2 linked regions of the Heliomicrobium gestii genome follow. The protein of the gene in region 2 binds, or shares a complex with, the protein of the main gene of each other region. Links are inferred from orthologs where the notes say so. Each region holds a gene or a part of one and is shown on either strand. Other genes may lie near its edges. The genes, in order: secY and secG.

Region 1 (6,610 bases), on a different replicon or contig from region 2:
GCCTACTTTCGCTTCTTCGATGCCGATCTCCAGGGAACGGCGCGTCACGTCCAGCAGGCGTTGAAGCGATTCGTCAATTTCCCCGACAGGCAGCGTCACCGCAGCGTCGCCATGGTAATCATTGACATATGCTCCGACGTCAATACTGATAATATCCCCCGTTTGCAACTGCCGTAAACCTGGAATGCCATGAACGACTTGTTCGTTGATGGAGGCGCAGATGGAAGCGGGGAAGCCCTGGTAGCCTTTGAAGGAGGGCTTGGCGCCCTTCGAGCAGATGAAATCCTCCGCCTTCTGGTCCAGTTCTGCCGTGGTCACTCCCGGCGCCACCGCTTTTTCCATCTCTCGCAGGGTCTCGGCCACAATCCGACCGGCATCCCGCATGTAATCGAGTTCCCGGGCGGCTTTCAAGACGATCATCAGGCGTCTCTCCCCAGGGCGGCGCAGATGTCCGCAAACACCGCCGCCATATCCTGTTCCCCGTTGATTCGCTTGTAGCGTCCTTTGGCCTCATAGTATTCAATGAGCGGTTGAGTCTGCCGGGTATATACATCCAAACGGTTCTCCGCCGTTTCGCGGGAGTCGTCGCTGCGCTGGTACAGTTCGCCGCCACACTTGCCGCATACCCTCTCCGAGGGAGGCGGGTTGAAGACGACATGGTAGGTAGCGCCGCACTGGCGGCAGATACGACGACCAGTCAACCGTTCGATCAGGTTTTCCCGGGGGACATGGATGTCGACGACGGCATCCAGTTCCAAGGCCAGTTCCTTCAAGGTTGCTTCCAACGCATCCGCTTGGGGCACGGTGCGGGGGAACCCGTCCAGGAGGAAGCCTTTTCGGCAGTCGTCCTGGGCCAAACGTTCCCGCACGATCCCGATGGTTACTTCATCAGGAACGAGTTGACCGGCATCCATGAAGGATTTGGCCTTCCGACCCAGTTCCGTACCGTTTTTAATGGCGGCGCGAAACATGTCGCCAGTGGAAATGTGGGGAATGGCAAACTGGCTCACCAGCTTTTCGGCTTGAGTCCCTTTGCCGGCGCCCGGCGGACCCATCAGCAATACGTTCACGGTATATCCCTCCGTAAATCCCCCGTCCATACTGACAGGGATGGTTGCTGTGGGCAGGTCCGGGATGTTTCCTTGCCGCTCCGTAGACAGATTTCCTCCGTCCAGGGACATGCCCACTCTTTATATACTTCTATTTCATGAATCCTTGGTAATGCCGCATCAACATGTTGGATTCCAGTTGCTTCATCGTATCCAAGGCCACACCGACGCAAATCAGAAGCGCCGTGCCGCCGAAGTAGATGTTGGTGATCCCGGTCAACATGATGACGAAGGTCGGCAACAGGGAGATGACCGCCAGGAACAACGCGCCAACCAGCGTGATGCGAGACATCACCCTGGTGATGTAGTCGGCTGTCGGTTTTCCGGGCCGGAGCCCGGGGATGAAGCCGCCATGCTTCTTCATGTTGTCGGCCACATCGACAGGGTTGAAGGTGATGGCGGTGTAGAAGTAGGTGAAGAAGAGGATCAGCAGGGCATAGAAGGCGCTATGCAGGAAGGAGCCGAAGTTGAAGTACTGCTGAAACCACTGTCCCACCGGAGAACCGGGGAAGAAGGCGGCAATCGTCGTCGGCAGGGCCAGGATGGAGGAGGCGAAGATAACGGGGATGACGCCAGCCTGGTTGACCCGCAGGGGAATGTGGGTGCTGTGCCCGCCGTAGACGCGCCGTCCGACGACCCGTTTGGCGTAGTTGACCGGGATGCGCCGCTGCCCTTCATTGATGTAGATGATCCCCGCGATGGTGGCGGCGGCGATCAGCACGAAGAGCAGGACGTTCAGCACGTTCGTCGTGCCGACTCGGACGTACTCATAGAGCTGTCCGATGCCGGAAGGGAGTCGGGAGACGATACCGGCGAAGATGATCAGCGAAATGCCGTTGCCGATCCCTTTCTCGGTGATTCGCTCGCCGATCCACATCAGAAAGACCGTGCCGGCCGTCAGGGTTACAGCGACAAGCAGGTAACTCCCGACGGTAGGGTTAGCGACGGCGCCTTTCAGACCATAGGAGAGTCCGATGGCCTGAATAAAAGCCAGGATGATGGTGAAGTAGCGGGTGTACTCGGTGATTTTTCTCCGACCCTCTTCGCCCTCTTTGGCCAGTTGTTCCAACGAGGGGATAACGACGGTGAGGAGTTGCATGATGATCGATGCGTTGATGTAGGGGGTAATGCTCATGGCGAAGACGGAGAATTTCCGGAAAGAGCCACCTGAAATCACGTCAAAGAAGCCGAAGAGGGCCCCCGAGTTCAACAGTTGATCGATCACTTCGCGGTTAATGCCTGGCACAGGAATGTGAGCGCCGATGCGGAAGACAAGGAACATCATCAGCGTGAAGACGATCTTGCTCCGCAGATCGGGCAGTTTCCAGGCATTTTGCAGAGTGCCCACCAGAGTGGACATGTCTTACATCACCTCTACTTGGCCGCCAGCAGCTTTGATCTTCTCCGCCGCAGCCTCACTCACCCCATGGAGTTTTACCGTCAACGCTTTTTCGATGTTGCCTTCAGCCAGGAGCTTGACGCCGTCTTTCAGCTTCTTGATCATTTTCCGTTCCAGAAGCAGTTCCGGCGTCACCACCGTGCCAGCCTCGAAGACATCGAGGTCGCCCACGTTGATGATGGCGAATTCCTTTTTAAAGGGGGCATTGGAAAAGCCCCGCTTGGGAATCCGGCGCTGGAGCGGTTGTTGACCGCCTTCAAAGCCGGGACGGACACCGCCGCCGGAGCGAGCTTTTTGACCTTTATGACCACGGCCGGCCGTTTTGCCCAGGCCGGAACCGGTGCCTTGCCCTTTCCGGGTCGGTTTTTGCCGCGACCCCGGAGCCGGTTTCAGATCATGGAGTTGCAATGGGTACACCTCCTCGCGTTAGGCTTCCACTTCTTCCACGGTCACCAGGTGGTTGACCGTGCGAATCATGCCCCGGATGGCGGGGGTATCATCGTGGAGGACCGATTGATGGAGCTTTTTGAGACCCAGGGTGGCCACGGTGAGCTTTTGGTTCTTGGAGTAACCGATGGCGCTTTTCACCCAGGTGATCTTAAGTTTGTTAGCCACGGTTGACCCTCCTAACCAATAATCTCTTCGACCGTTTTGCCGCGCAGTTTGGCGACCTCTTCGGCGCGCTTCAGGCTGCGCAGGCCTTCCATGGTGGCGCGCACCATGTTGTTGGCGTTGTTGGATCCCAGGGACTTGGTGAGGATATCGTGAATCCCAGCCAGTTCGAGGACGGCGCAGACAGGGCCGCCAGCGATGACGCCGGTACCTTTGGAGGCCGGCTTCAGCAACACACGGCCAGCGCCGAACACGCCGAGGGCGGGATGGGGGATGGTTGTGCCAACCATGGGGACGACGATCAGGTTCTTTTTCGCGTCTTCAACGCCTTTGCGGATCGCTTCAGGCACTTCGCCGGCCTTGCCGAGGCCGAAGCCTACGTGGCCTTTGCCGTCACCGACAACAACCAGGGCGCTGAAGGAGAAACGGCGACCGCCTTTGACGACTTTCGCCACGCGGTTGATGTAGACGACTTTTTCCTGAAGATCCAGACCGCTCGCGTCTATTCTTGCCATTCTTTTCCCTCCTTTATGCGGGACGCTTAGAATTGAAGCCCCGCTTCCCGGGCTGCTTCGGCCAGAGCTGCGATCCGGCCATGGTAGATATAACCGCCGCGGTCAAAGACCACTTTTTCGATGCCTTGTTCCAGGGCTTTCTTGGCGACGAGTTCGCCGACCTTTTTGGCCCCTTCGATGTTCCCGCCGGATACGTTGGCTGCCTTGAAATCGCCGTCGAGGCTGGAGGCGGCCACCAGGGTCCGGCCGGTGACATCATTGACCACTTGGGCGTAGATATGATTGAGACTGCGGAAGACGCACAGGCGGGGACGCTCTTCAGTGCCCTGCACCCGTTTGCGAATCCGCATGTGTTTCTTCAGACGTGCGGCATCGCGGTCAAGTTTTTTGATCACTCGGGCTCACTCCCTTCGACCTCGGGTTAGGGCTTATTTTTTGCCTTTTTTACCGCCGGTCTTACCGACTTTGCGGCGGATGACTTCGGTATCATACTTGATGCCCTTGCCCTTATAGGGTTCAGGCTCCCGTACGGCGCGGATGTTGGCCGCCAGCGCGCCCACTTTTTCCTTGTCGATCCCTTTGACGATGACCTTCGTCGGAACAGGGACTTCCACTTCCAGCCCTTCACCGGGGTCGATCTCGACCGGGTGGCTGTAGCCGACGGTGAGGACAAGCTTTTTGCCTTGCTTGGCCGCCCGGTAGCCGACGCCGACCAGTTCCAGGTTTTTGCTGAAGCCCGTGGACACACCGTCAACCATGTTGGCGACGAGGGTGCGGCTCAGGCCGTGAAGGGAGCGATGGAATTTATCGTCGCTGGGGCGCGTAACCTGGACGGTGTTGCCTTCCACCGTGACGATGATGTCTTTATGGAGTTCCCGGCTGAGTTCGCCTTTCGGCCCTTTCACCGTAACGACATTGCCTTCAATCGTTACGTTGACGCCGGCCGGGATCGCCACGGGTTTCTTGCCGATCCGTGACATGGTCACACCTCCTGCTGTGTGCGATTCGGTTCAAAGAATAGGTCTGTTACCAGATGTAGCAGAGAACTTCTCCGCCGAGGCCGGCTTTCCGAGCAGCTTTGTCGCTCATGATGCCCTGCGAGGTCGAAAGAACGGCGACACCCAGTCCGCCGAGGACCTTGGGAATCTCTTCTTTGCGGGCGTAGACGCGCAGGCCCGGCTTGGAGATCCGTTTGACGCCGGTGATGACTTTCTCACGGTTGGGGCCGAACTTCAGGTAGATGCGGAGCAGGCCTTGCTTGTTGTCTTCGACGTACTCGACGTCTTTGACATAACCTTCGCTCTTGAAGATCTCTGCGATGGCCCGCTTGACTTTGGAAGCCGGAACTTCCACTTTGTCATGGTAAACCATATTGGCATTGCGGATCCGTGTCAGGAAATCCGCGATTGGATCGGTCATGACCATTGGGCTGGTACCCCCCTCCGTGTATCTTTACCAACTGGCCTTGGTCACGCCGGGGATTTCCCCTTTGTAGGCCAGGTTGCGGAAGCAAATCCGGCACATCCCAAATTTCCGCATGTAAGCGTGGGGGCGTCCGCAGATCTTGCAGCGATTGTGCGCGCGGACGCGAAATTTGGGGGAACGGCTTTGTTTCACGATCATGGATGTTTTTGCCACGAGATTCCCTCCTGTAATGCCTTATTCGGCGCGGAACGGCATTCCGATCAGCCGAAGGAGTTCACGGGCTTCTTCGTCGGTCTTGGCCGTCGTCACAAACGTGACGTCCATCCCGCGCATACGGTCGATCTTATCGTACTCAATTTCCGGGAAAATCAGTTGTTCCTTCAGGCCGAGGGTGTAGTTGCCGCGACCGTCGAAGGATTTGGGGCTCACGCCGCGGAAGTCGCGGACGCGGGGCAAGGACAGGGTGACAAGTTTGTCGACGAAGTCGTACATCTTGTCGCCGCGCAGGGTCACCTTGCAGCCGATCTTCATGCCTTCCCGCAGTTTAAAGCCGGCGATGGATTTCTTCGCCGTCGTGATGACCGGTTTCTGGCCGGTGATGCGGGTCAGGTCGCCTACCGCCGCGTCAAGACCTTTGGGGTTCGAAATCGCTTCCCCGAGGCCCATGTTGACGACGACTTTTTCCAGGCGGGGGATTTGCATGACGTTCTTATATCCGAACCGCTGCATCATGGCAGCGTTGACATCGGTTTGAATCTTTTCTTTCAGACGGGCCAATCTGCTGACCTCCTCTCGGACGAGGCTTTACTTGTCTTTGTCAAGCACGTCGCCGCATTTGCGGCAGATGCGAGCCTTGTCGCCGTTTTCCAAGAACATATGACCGCTGCGCACCGGCCGGTCGCATTTGGGGCAGAAAATCATCACGTTGGAGGCATCGATGGGCGCCTCTTTCTCGATGATGCCGCCTTGGGGATTGGCTTTGCTGGGCTTCGAGTGCCGTTTGACGACGTTAACCTTCTCAACGACAACCCGGTTTTTGGCGGGAATCACTTCAATGATTTTGCCTTTTTTCCCAGCGTCCTTGCCGGTGATGACCTGTACCAGATCGCCTTTTCTTACATGGACTTTCGGGTTGGCCATGGTGCTTTCACCTCCACCCTACAGTACTTCGGGGGCCAACGAAATGATCTTCATGAAATCGCGGTCGCGGAGTTCGCGGGCCACGGGCCCGAAGATACGGGTCCCCTTCGGGTTTTTTTGATCATTGATGATAACAGCGGCGTTTTCGCTGAAGCGGATGTAGGAACCGTCTTGCCGTTTGATCGGTTTCCGAGTCCGGACAACCACGGCTTTGACGACGTCTCCCTTTTTAACCACGCCGCCGGGCGTTGCCTCTTTAACAGATGCGACGATGATATCGCCGACCGAGGCATACCTCCGGTAGGAGCCGCCCAACACACGGATGCACAACAACTCTTTGGCTCCGGTGTTGTCACCGACCCGGAGTCGAGTTTCTTGCTGGATCACGACGGTAACCTCCTATGCCGTGG
Region 2 (6,676 bases):
CAGCTTGCGCGTGCGCGTCGGCTCGTGGTTATAAATATTGCCTTGTTCGAAGGGGCTGATGTGCATGTTGTAGAGGAGAACTTCCCCGTTCTCGACACGGGCGAAGGAATCCTTCAGATTGCCTTTCCCTTGCCGGAGCGATTTGATCTCCGTCCCTTTTAATGCCATACCCGCTTCATAGGTTTCATCGATATGGAAATCGTGGCGAGCGCGCCGGTTCTCGCAGAGGACTTTATGGCCTTCGCCCATTCCAGCCCCTCCTTTCCGCGTCTCTCATGACTGTTCGTTGCCATTGCTTCGTGTTCAATTCATGTTCGGTCGAGCAAGGCCAACGCCGCTTCGCGCGTCGGCAGTGTTGACCGAGAATTCATGATTGATCGGTTCTTTTCTCTTCACTTGGCGTCAACTCTCTGTTTTGATAAACGTTTTGATCATACAGTTCTCTATTTCGCTGCTGGCAGGGAACCTTCCACAATGAGAAAGCGTCCGGTGGCCTCTGCCGCAACGCGCCCGTCGCAAAGGGTCGCTGTGGCCGCTGCGTCAATCACCTTTCCCCGTTCGCGAACGATGCGGGCAGCGACGCGGACCCGATCGCCTAACGGTACGGAGTGGCGAAAACGGACCTCCATCCGAGCCGTCACGGCGGGTATCCCCCGCGAAGACATCTGCCTTCCCATCACTTCATCCAACACCGTGGAGACCAAACCGCCATGGGTGATGCCGGCGTAACTCTGATGCTGCGGTTGAGGCGTGAAATAGGTCACATACTCTTCTCTCTCCCAGGCAAAGGAGAGGTGTAAGCCGATCGGGTTGTTTCGGCCGCAACAAAAACACATGCCCTCATCGGTCACATTGAGCGTCATCGGTTCTCTCCGTCCTTTTGCCCCACAGGCTTATCCACATGGGCCGGTGCGTCGGCTGGTGCAGTTACTGGAGCAGTAGCCTTTACAGGGGCATGTTGTTCGGCCCTTTTATCCGCTGGTTCACCCAACAGGGTTTCTTTCGCCTTTTCTGCGACGTACCCTTGGGGGTCGGTCATCACTGAGCGGGCTTCCCGGACAGGAGCAGACGCTTCCTGGATCGTGTTTTTTACGTCTTTGACCGGTTCCATGGCTTCATTCATTTGTGATTTCAGCCCTTCGGTGGCGCGGCGAAATTCGCCGAGCGCCTTGCCCACGCTCCGTCCGACCTCCGGCAATTTGCTGGGACCGAGGACGATGAGGGCGACGATGAAGATCAGCACAAGTTCGGGAAAGCCGATGTTAAACACGGCAAGGGCTCCTTTCGAGAATAGGATAGGCCCATTATACCACACTTTGTCCGAGGAATTGAAAGACACCGGAACCGTCGCCGGTCCCGGTGTCGATAGGGGTCATCAATACCTTACAGGTTCAAGAAGGGGGCGATGATCAGGGAGATGGTGCCGGTCACCTTGATTAACGCGTTCAATGACGGGCCGGCCGTATCCTTGAAGGGGTCGCCAACGGTGTCGCCGATGACGGCGGCGGCGTGGGCTTCTGTCCGTTTGCCGCCGTGTTTGCCGCTCTCGATGTACTTCTTGGCGTTGTCCCAGGCGCCGCCAGCGTTGGCCATGAAAATGGCCAGGAGGACGCCTGCCACGGTCACGCCGGCCAGCATGCCGCCCAACGCCTGGGCGCCGAAGCCGAAGCCGACGATGAGCGGGGTGATGACAGCCAGCAGACCGGGGGCGATCATCTGGCGGATGGCCGCCTGGGTGGAGATGTCAACGCATCGGGCGTAGTCGGGTTTGGCTTTGCCTTCCATCAGGCCGGGGATCTCCCGGAACTGGCGGCGAACCTCACCGATCATCTCAAAGGCAGCCTTGCCGACGGCTTCCATGGCAAAGGCGCAGAAGAGGAAAGGCACTGTGCCGCCGATGAAGAGGCCGATGATGATCTTCGGTTCCAGCAGGTTGAGGATGAAGTGGCTGCCGGCGAGCGCCTTCGATACGCCGGGCGACTTGATCACTTCTTCGGCAAAAGCGGTGAACAGCGCCAGCGCGGTCAACGCCGCCGATCCGATAGCGAAACCTTTGGCCACGGCAGCCGTTGTGTTGCCGACTGCGTCCAGCTTATCCGTCTTTTTGCGAACTTCCGGTCCCAGTTCGGCCATCTCGGCGATGCCGCCAGCGTTGTCAGCGACCGGTCCGAAAGAGTCGATGGCGACGACCATGCCGGCGGTGCAGAGCATGCCCATGGCAGCCATGGCGATGCCGTAGATGCCGGCGAAATGGTAGGAGACAGCAATCGCAATGACAATCACAATGATGGGTAACGCAGTCGACTTGAGACCGACGCCGATGCCAGCGATGATGTTGGTTGCCGGTCCAGTCAGGGACGACGACGCGATATGTTGGGCCGGCTTATAATTGTAGGAGGTGTAGTATTCGGTGACCCAACCGACGGCCACGTTCACGAGCAGGCCGCTGACGACAGAGATCGTCAGGCCCAGGGGCACACCAGAGGGAAAGGCGCTCGGATTGGCGACGCCCACACCCTCGAAGAGAGAAGCGGCGATGAAGTAGGTGGCGACGGCCGTGAGGAGGTTGGTGCCCCAGAGGCCTTTGTTCAACGCCATCTGCGGATCGCCGTCCTCGGTGGTGCGGACGAAAAAGGAGGCGATGATGGCGGCGACGATCCCGGCCGCGCCGATCAGCAGCGGGTAAAAGAGCCCCTCCAACCGGTTCGGGAAGACGGTGACGCCGATCAGCATGGCGGCGATGGTCGTGGCCGCATAGGATTCGTAAAGGTCGGCGCCCATACCAGCCGTGTCACCCACGTTGTCACCGACGTTGTCAGCGATGACGGCGGGGTTGCGCGGATCATCTTCAGGGATGCCGGCCTCGACCTTGCCCACCAGGTCGGCGCCCACATCAGCCGCCTTGGTGTAGATGCCGCCGCCGACACGGGCGAAGAGGGCGATGACAGAGGCGCCGAAGGCGAAGGAGTTGATGATCACGGCATCCTGGAAGACGATGTAAAGCACAGAGACGCCGAGCAGACCGAGACCGGCGACTGACATGCCCATGACGGCGCCGCCCCGAAAGGCGACCGAGAGGGCTTCATTGAGGCCGCGCATGGCCGCAGCCGTCGTCCGGGCGTTGGACTTGGTGGCGATGGTCATGCCGACATAGCCGGCGACGGCGGAAAAGCCGGCGCCGACCAGGAAGGAGATGGCCTGCCCCCAGGCGAGCTTCTGGTTGCCCCAGTTGCCGACCAGCAGGGCGCCGAAAATGATCAGGGCAAAGGGGATGAGGGTCTTGTACTGGCGGTTCAGAAAGGCCATGGCCCCTTCAAAAATGGCCTGAGAGATCTCTTTCATGCGCTGAGTCCCTTGGTCCTCTTTTAACACGCTCATGGCCAGATAGGCGGCAAACAGCAGGCTGACGACGCCGGTGGCCGCCGCAATCAACGGGTAATTCACGGAGTGTTCACGCTCCTTATGTTATTCCCGTATTCTTTGACACTCTACCAAGTAACCCCAGAATATGCTAACCCCAGATGATTACCCCACCATGGACAGCCCCAAGGCGCTAAGCAAGAAAAGAGCGGCAAATACCATCGTCATCTTGCTGAGTAGGTCATCGAGCCCTTTCTTCTTGCCAAAAAAGCTTTCAGCACCGCCTGCGATCGCGCCGGACAGTCCCGCGCTTTTTCCGGACTGCATGACAACAGAGGCCATTAAGCCGAGGCTGGCGATGACATGAATAATAATGATAAATGTCTGCAAAATTACACCTCCCCTACTTTACTCCTGGCATTTTTAACATAAGAATTTTAGCACGTCCACCAGATAAAGACAAGGCAGCGGGCTTGATCGTGAGATTGTTTGCAATGCAGCAACCTCACCTTCATGAATCGTCTTGTAAGAAAGAGAAGGGGATCCGGGTCGGTAACCCGGATCCCGTAGCCCTATTTTACCCCAGTCAAATGCAATACATACCATGGACGGATGTTGATGGCAACCGTTCCGCGTCGATTCTTACCGGCGCTCCAGGTTGAAAAAGGTCTTCTTGCCGCGATAGAGAGCGCGTTCGTCCAGTTCCTCTTCGATCCGCAGCAGTTGGTTGTACTTGGCGACCCGGTCCGTGCGGGAAGGAGCGCCCGTCTTGATCTGGCCGGCGTTGACGGCGACAGCCAGATCGGCGATGGTGGCGTCTTCCGTCTCACCGGAGCGGTGGGAGATGACCGTCGTGTAGCCGGCCCGGCGCGCCATTTCGATCGCCGCCAGCGTTTCCGTGATCGAGCCGATTTGGTTGACCTTGATCAGAATGGAGTTGCCGACGCCGGTTTCAATGCCCTTTTCCAGCTTCTCCGTATTGGTGACAAAGAGGTCGTCGCCGACCAGTTGCACCCGCTTGCCGAGGCGATCGGTGAGCAGCTTCCAGCCTTCCCAATCATCCTCGTTCAGGCCGTCCTCAATCGAAACGATGGGGTAGCGGTTAACCAAGTCTTCCCAGTAGTCGACCATCTCGGCGGAAGACTTAACCTTGCCCTCCCCTTCCAGGTGGTACTTGCCGTCCTTGAACATCTCGGAAGCGGCAGCGTCAACGGCCAGCAGGATCTCTGTCCCCGGGTTGTAACCGGCCGCTTTGATCGCCTCGATGATCACCTGCAGCGCTTCTTCATTGGAGGACAGGTTGGGGGCAAAACCGCCTTCATCACCAACAGCCGTGTTCATCCCCTTGCCCTTGAGCACTTTTTTGAGGGCATGGAAGACTTCGACGCCCATGCGCAGGCCCTCGGAGAAACTCGCCGCGCCGATGGGCATGACCATGAATTCCTGGATATCCACGTTGTTGTCGGCATGTTTGCCGCCGTTGAGGATGTTCATCATCGGAACAGGCAGTTCCCGGGCGAAGACACCGCCGAGGTACTGGTAGAGGGGGAGGCCGACATACTGCGCAGCCGCTTTGGCGCAAGCCATGGAGACGCCCAGGATGGCGTTCGCCCCGAGGCGGCCCTTATTCGGCGTGCCGTCCAGTTCGATCATCCGCTGGTCGATGTCCATCTGCCGGGTCACGTCCCAGCCGATCAGTTCCGGCGCGATCTCCAGGTTCACATTGTCGACAGCGTTCTGTACGCCCTTGCCCAAGTACCGCCCTTTGTCGTCGTCGCGCAGTTCCACCGCTTCATAAGCGCCTGTGGACGCGCCCGACGGCACGGCTGCCCGACCCAGCGTCCCGTCTTCCAAGACCACATCAACCTCAACGGTCGGGTTCCCACGGGAATCCAGAATCTCACGAGCATAAATTTCAGCGATAACAGACATGAATCGATTCCTCCAATACGTATTGATTCTTTGGTTATTGTGTACATTTTTGTCTTGCAATTATAGACTCGTTTCCGGTTGGGCAAGCCATCAAGCGAGCAGCTGCGAAGCTCGTAGCGAACAGGCCAATGGACCCAACCCTACGAGATCAGGGACTTCCCTGTCATCTCCGGCGGCGGCTGCACGCCAAGCAGGCCCAGCAGCGTCGGCGCGATATCCTCAAGGGCGCCTGCAGCGCGCAGTCGCCGGTCTTTATGGCGGTCACTGACGAGCATGACCGGCACCAGATCGGTCGTATGGGCCGTATGGGGCCCGCCGTCGTTGGGGTCGATCATCATCTCCACATTGCCGTGATCCGCCGTGATCACTAACGCGCCGCCTTTGGCCAGCACCGCCGGCACAACGCGGCCCAGGCACTGATCGACCGCCTCGACCGCTTGGATCGCCGCCGGCATCATCCCGGTGTGCCCCACCATATCGGGATTGGCGAAGTTGAGGATGATCACGTCGTATTTCTCCGCCTCGATCTCGGCCAGCACCTTTTCGGTCACCTGCCCGGCGCTCATCTCCGGCTGGAGGTTGTACGTCGCCACTTTCGGCGACGGCACAAGGATGCGCTCCTCGCCTGGATTCGGCTCCTCTACGCCGCCGTTGAAGAAGAAGGTCACATGGGCGTACTTCTCTGTCTCGGCGATGCGCAACTGCCGCAGCCCGGCTTTGGCGATCACCTGGCCGAAGGTGTTCTCCAGGTTTTGGGGCAAAAAAGCGACCGGCGCGTCAATGGTAACGTCATACTGGGTCAGGCAACAGAAGTGCACCTGCGGCGCCTGGGGACCGCGGTCAAAACCGGCGAAATCGGCATCCACAAAGGCCCGTGTCAACTGACGGGCCCGGTCGGCCCGGAAGTTGAAAAACAGCACCGAGTCGCCGTCGCCGACGGTGCCCCTGGGCTCGCCCTGGCCGTCGACGATCACCGTCGGCGGCACGAACTCATCGGTCACGCGGGCATGGTAGGCAGCCTCCACAGCGGCGGCGCCCAAGGTCGCCTTCTCTCCGCAACCATGAACCATAGCGTCCCAAGCCTTTTGCAGGCGATCCCACCGTTGATCCCGATCCATCGCGTAGTACCGGCCGCTCACGGTGGCCAACTGCCCGCGGCCGAGCTGTTCCAGTTTCTTTTCCAGGGCGTCGATATACTCTTTGGCGTTGGCCGGCGGCACATCACGGCCATCCAAAAAGGCGTGAACAAAGATCCGCTCGACGCCTCGCGCCACAGCCATATCTAAAAGAGCAAAGAGGTGGTCGATGTGGCTGTGCACGCCGCCGTCGGAGAGGAGCCCCATCAGGTGCAGGGCCTTGTCCGTCCCCTTCAGTCGATCCATCG

What was found.
Region 1: the proteins of secG (region 2) and secY are in contact, whole or in part, in a crystal structure (PDB 5AWW), measured with the Thermus thermophilus proteins. The link is inferred for Heliomicrobium gestii from one-to-one orthologs. Residues at the interface, in WP_223903268.1 of Thermus thermophilus: Tyr5, Ile9, Tyr12, Leu13, Ala16, Leu19, Val20, Val23, Leu24, Gln26, Glu27, Pro28, Gln30, Gly31, Ala32, Asp34, Leu35, Met36, Gly37, Gly38, Ser39, Ala40, Asp41, Leu42, Phe43, Ala45, Arg46, Val48, Tyr53, Thr56; in WP_096411648.1 of Thermus thermophilus: Leu14, Gln16, Arg17, Phe20, Ile34, Pro35, Pro37, Ile72, Arg108, Arg109, Asn112, Gln113, Arg116, Ile117, Ile120, Pro145, Gly146, Trp147, Phe152, Phe155, Val156, Val159, Thr160, Val162, Ala163, Gly164, Ala166, Leu167, Trp170, Glu173.

Annotation. Positions count from the first base shown.
Region 1 is NZ_WXEX01000002.1:331,364-337,973, forward strand. The notes cover bases 331-3,242. They hold secY (preprotein translocase subunit SecY), read right to left. Parts: upstream 2,461-3,242; coding sequence 1,201-2,460; downstream 331-1,200. Other genes in these bases: map (type I methionyl aminopeptidase), read right to left, coding at 331-420; GTO89_RS03545 (adenylate kinase), read right to left, coding at 420-1,070; rplO (50S ribosomal protein L15), read right to left, coding at 2,473-2,916; rpmD (50S ribosomal protein L30), read right to left, coding at 2,935-3,123; rpsE (30S ribosomal protein S5), read right to left, coding at 3,135-3,242. In the rest of the region: more of map, read right to left, coding at 1-330; more of rpsE, read right to left, coding at 3,243-3,635; rplR (50S ribosomal protein L18), read right to left, coding at 3,662-4,030; rplF (50S ribosomal protein L6), read right to left, coding at 4,064-4,615; rpsH (30S ribosomal protein S8), read right to left, coding at 4,662-5,060; GTO89_RS03585 (type Z 30S ribosomal protein S14), read right to left, coding at 5,088-5,273; rplE (50S ribosomal protein L5), read right to left, coding at 5,295-5,837; rplX (50S ribosomal protein L24), read right to left, coding at 5,865-6,200; rplN (50S ribosomal protein L14), read right to left, coding at 6,219-6,587. UniProt on the Bacillus subtilis protein: The central subunit of the protein translocation channel SecYEG. Consists of two halves formed by TMs 1-5 and 6-10.
Region 2 is NZ_WXEX01000016.1:5,639-12,314, forward strand. Bases 2,139-5,116 are described here. They hold secG (preprotein translocase subunit SecG), read right to left. Parts: upstream 3,751-5,116; coding sequence 3,526-3,750; downstream 2,139-3,525. Other genes in these bases: GTO89_RS15425 (sodium-translocating pyrophosphatase), read right to left, coding at 2,139-3,444; eno (phosphopyruvate hydratase), read right to left, coding at 4,003-5,116. Outside these bases: SsrA-binding protein SmpB, read right to left, coding at 1-249; GTO89_RS15415 (PaaI family thioesterase), read right to left, coding at 444-863; Sec-independent protein translocase protein TatB, read right to left, coding at 860-1,270; more of GTO89_RS15425, read right to left, coding at 1,384-2,138; more of eno, read right to left, coding at 5,117-5,292; gpmI (2,3-bisphosphoglycerate-independent phosphoglycerate mutase), read right to left, coding at 5,433-6,676. UniProt on the Bacillus subtilis protein: Involved in protein export. Participates in an early event of protein translocation.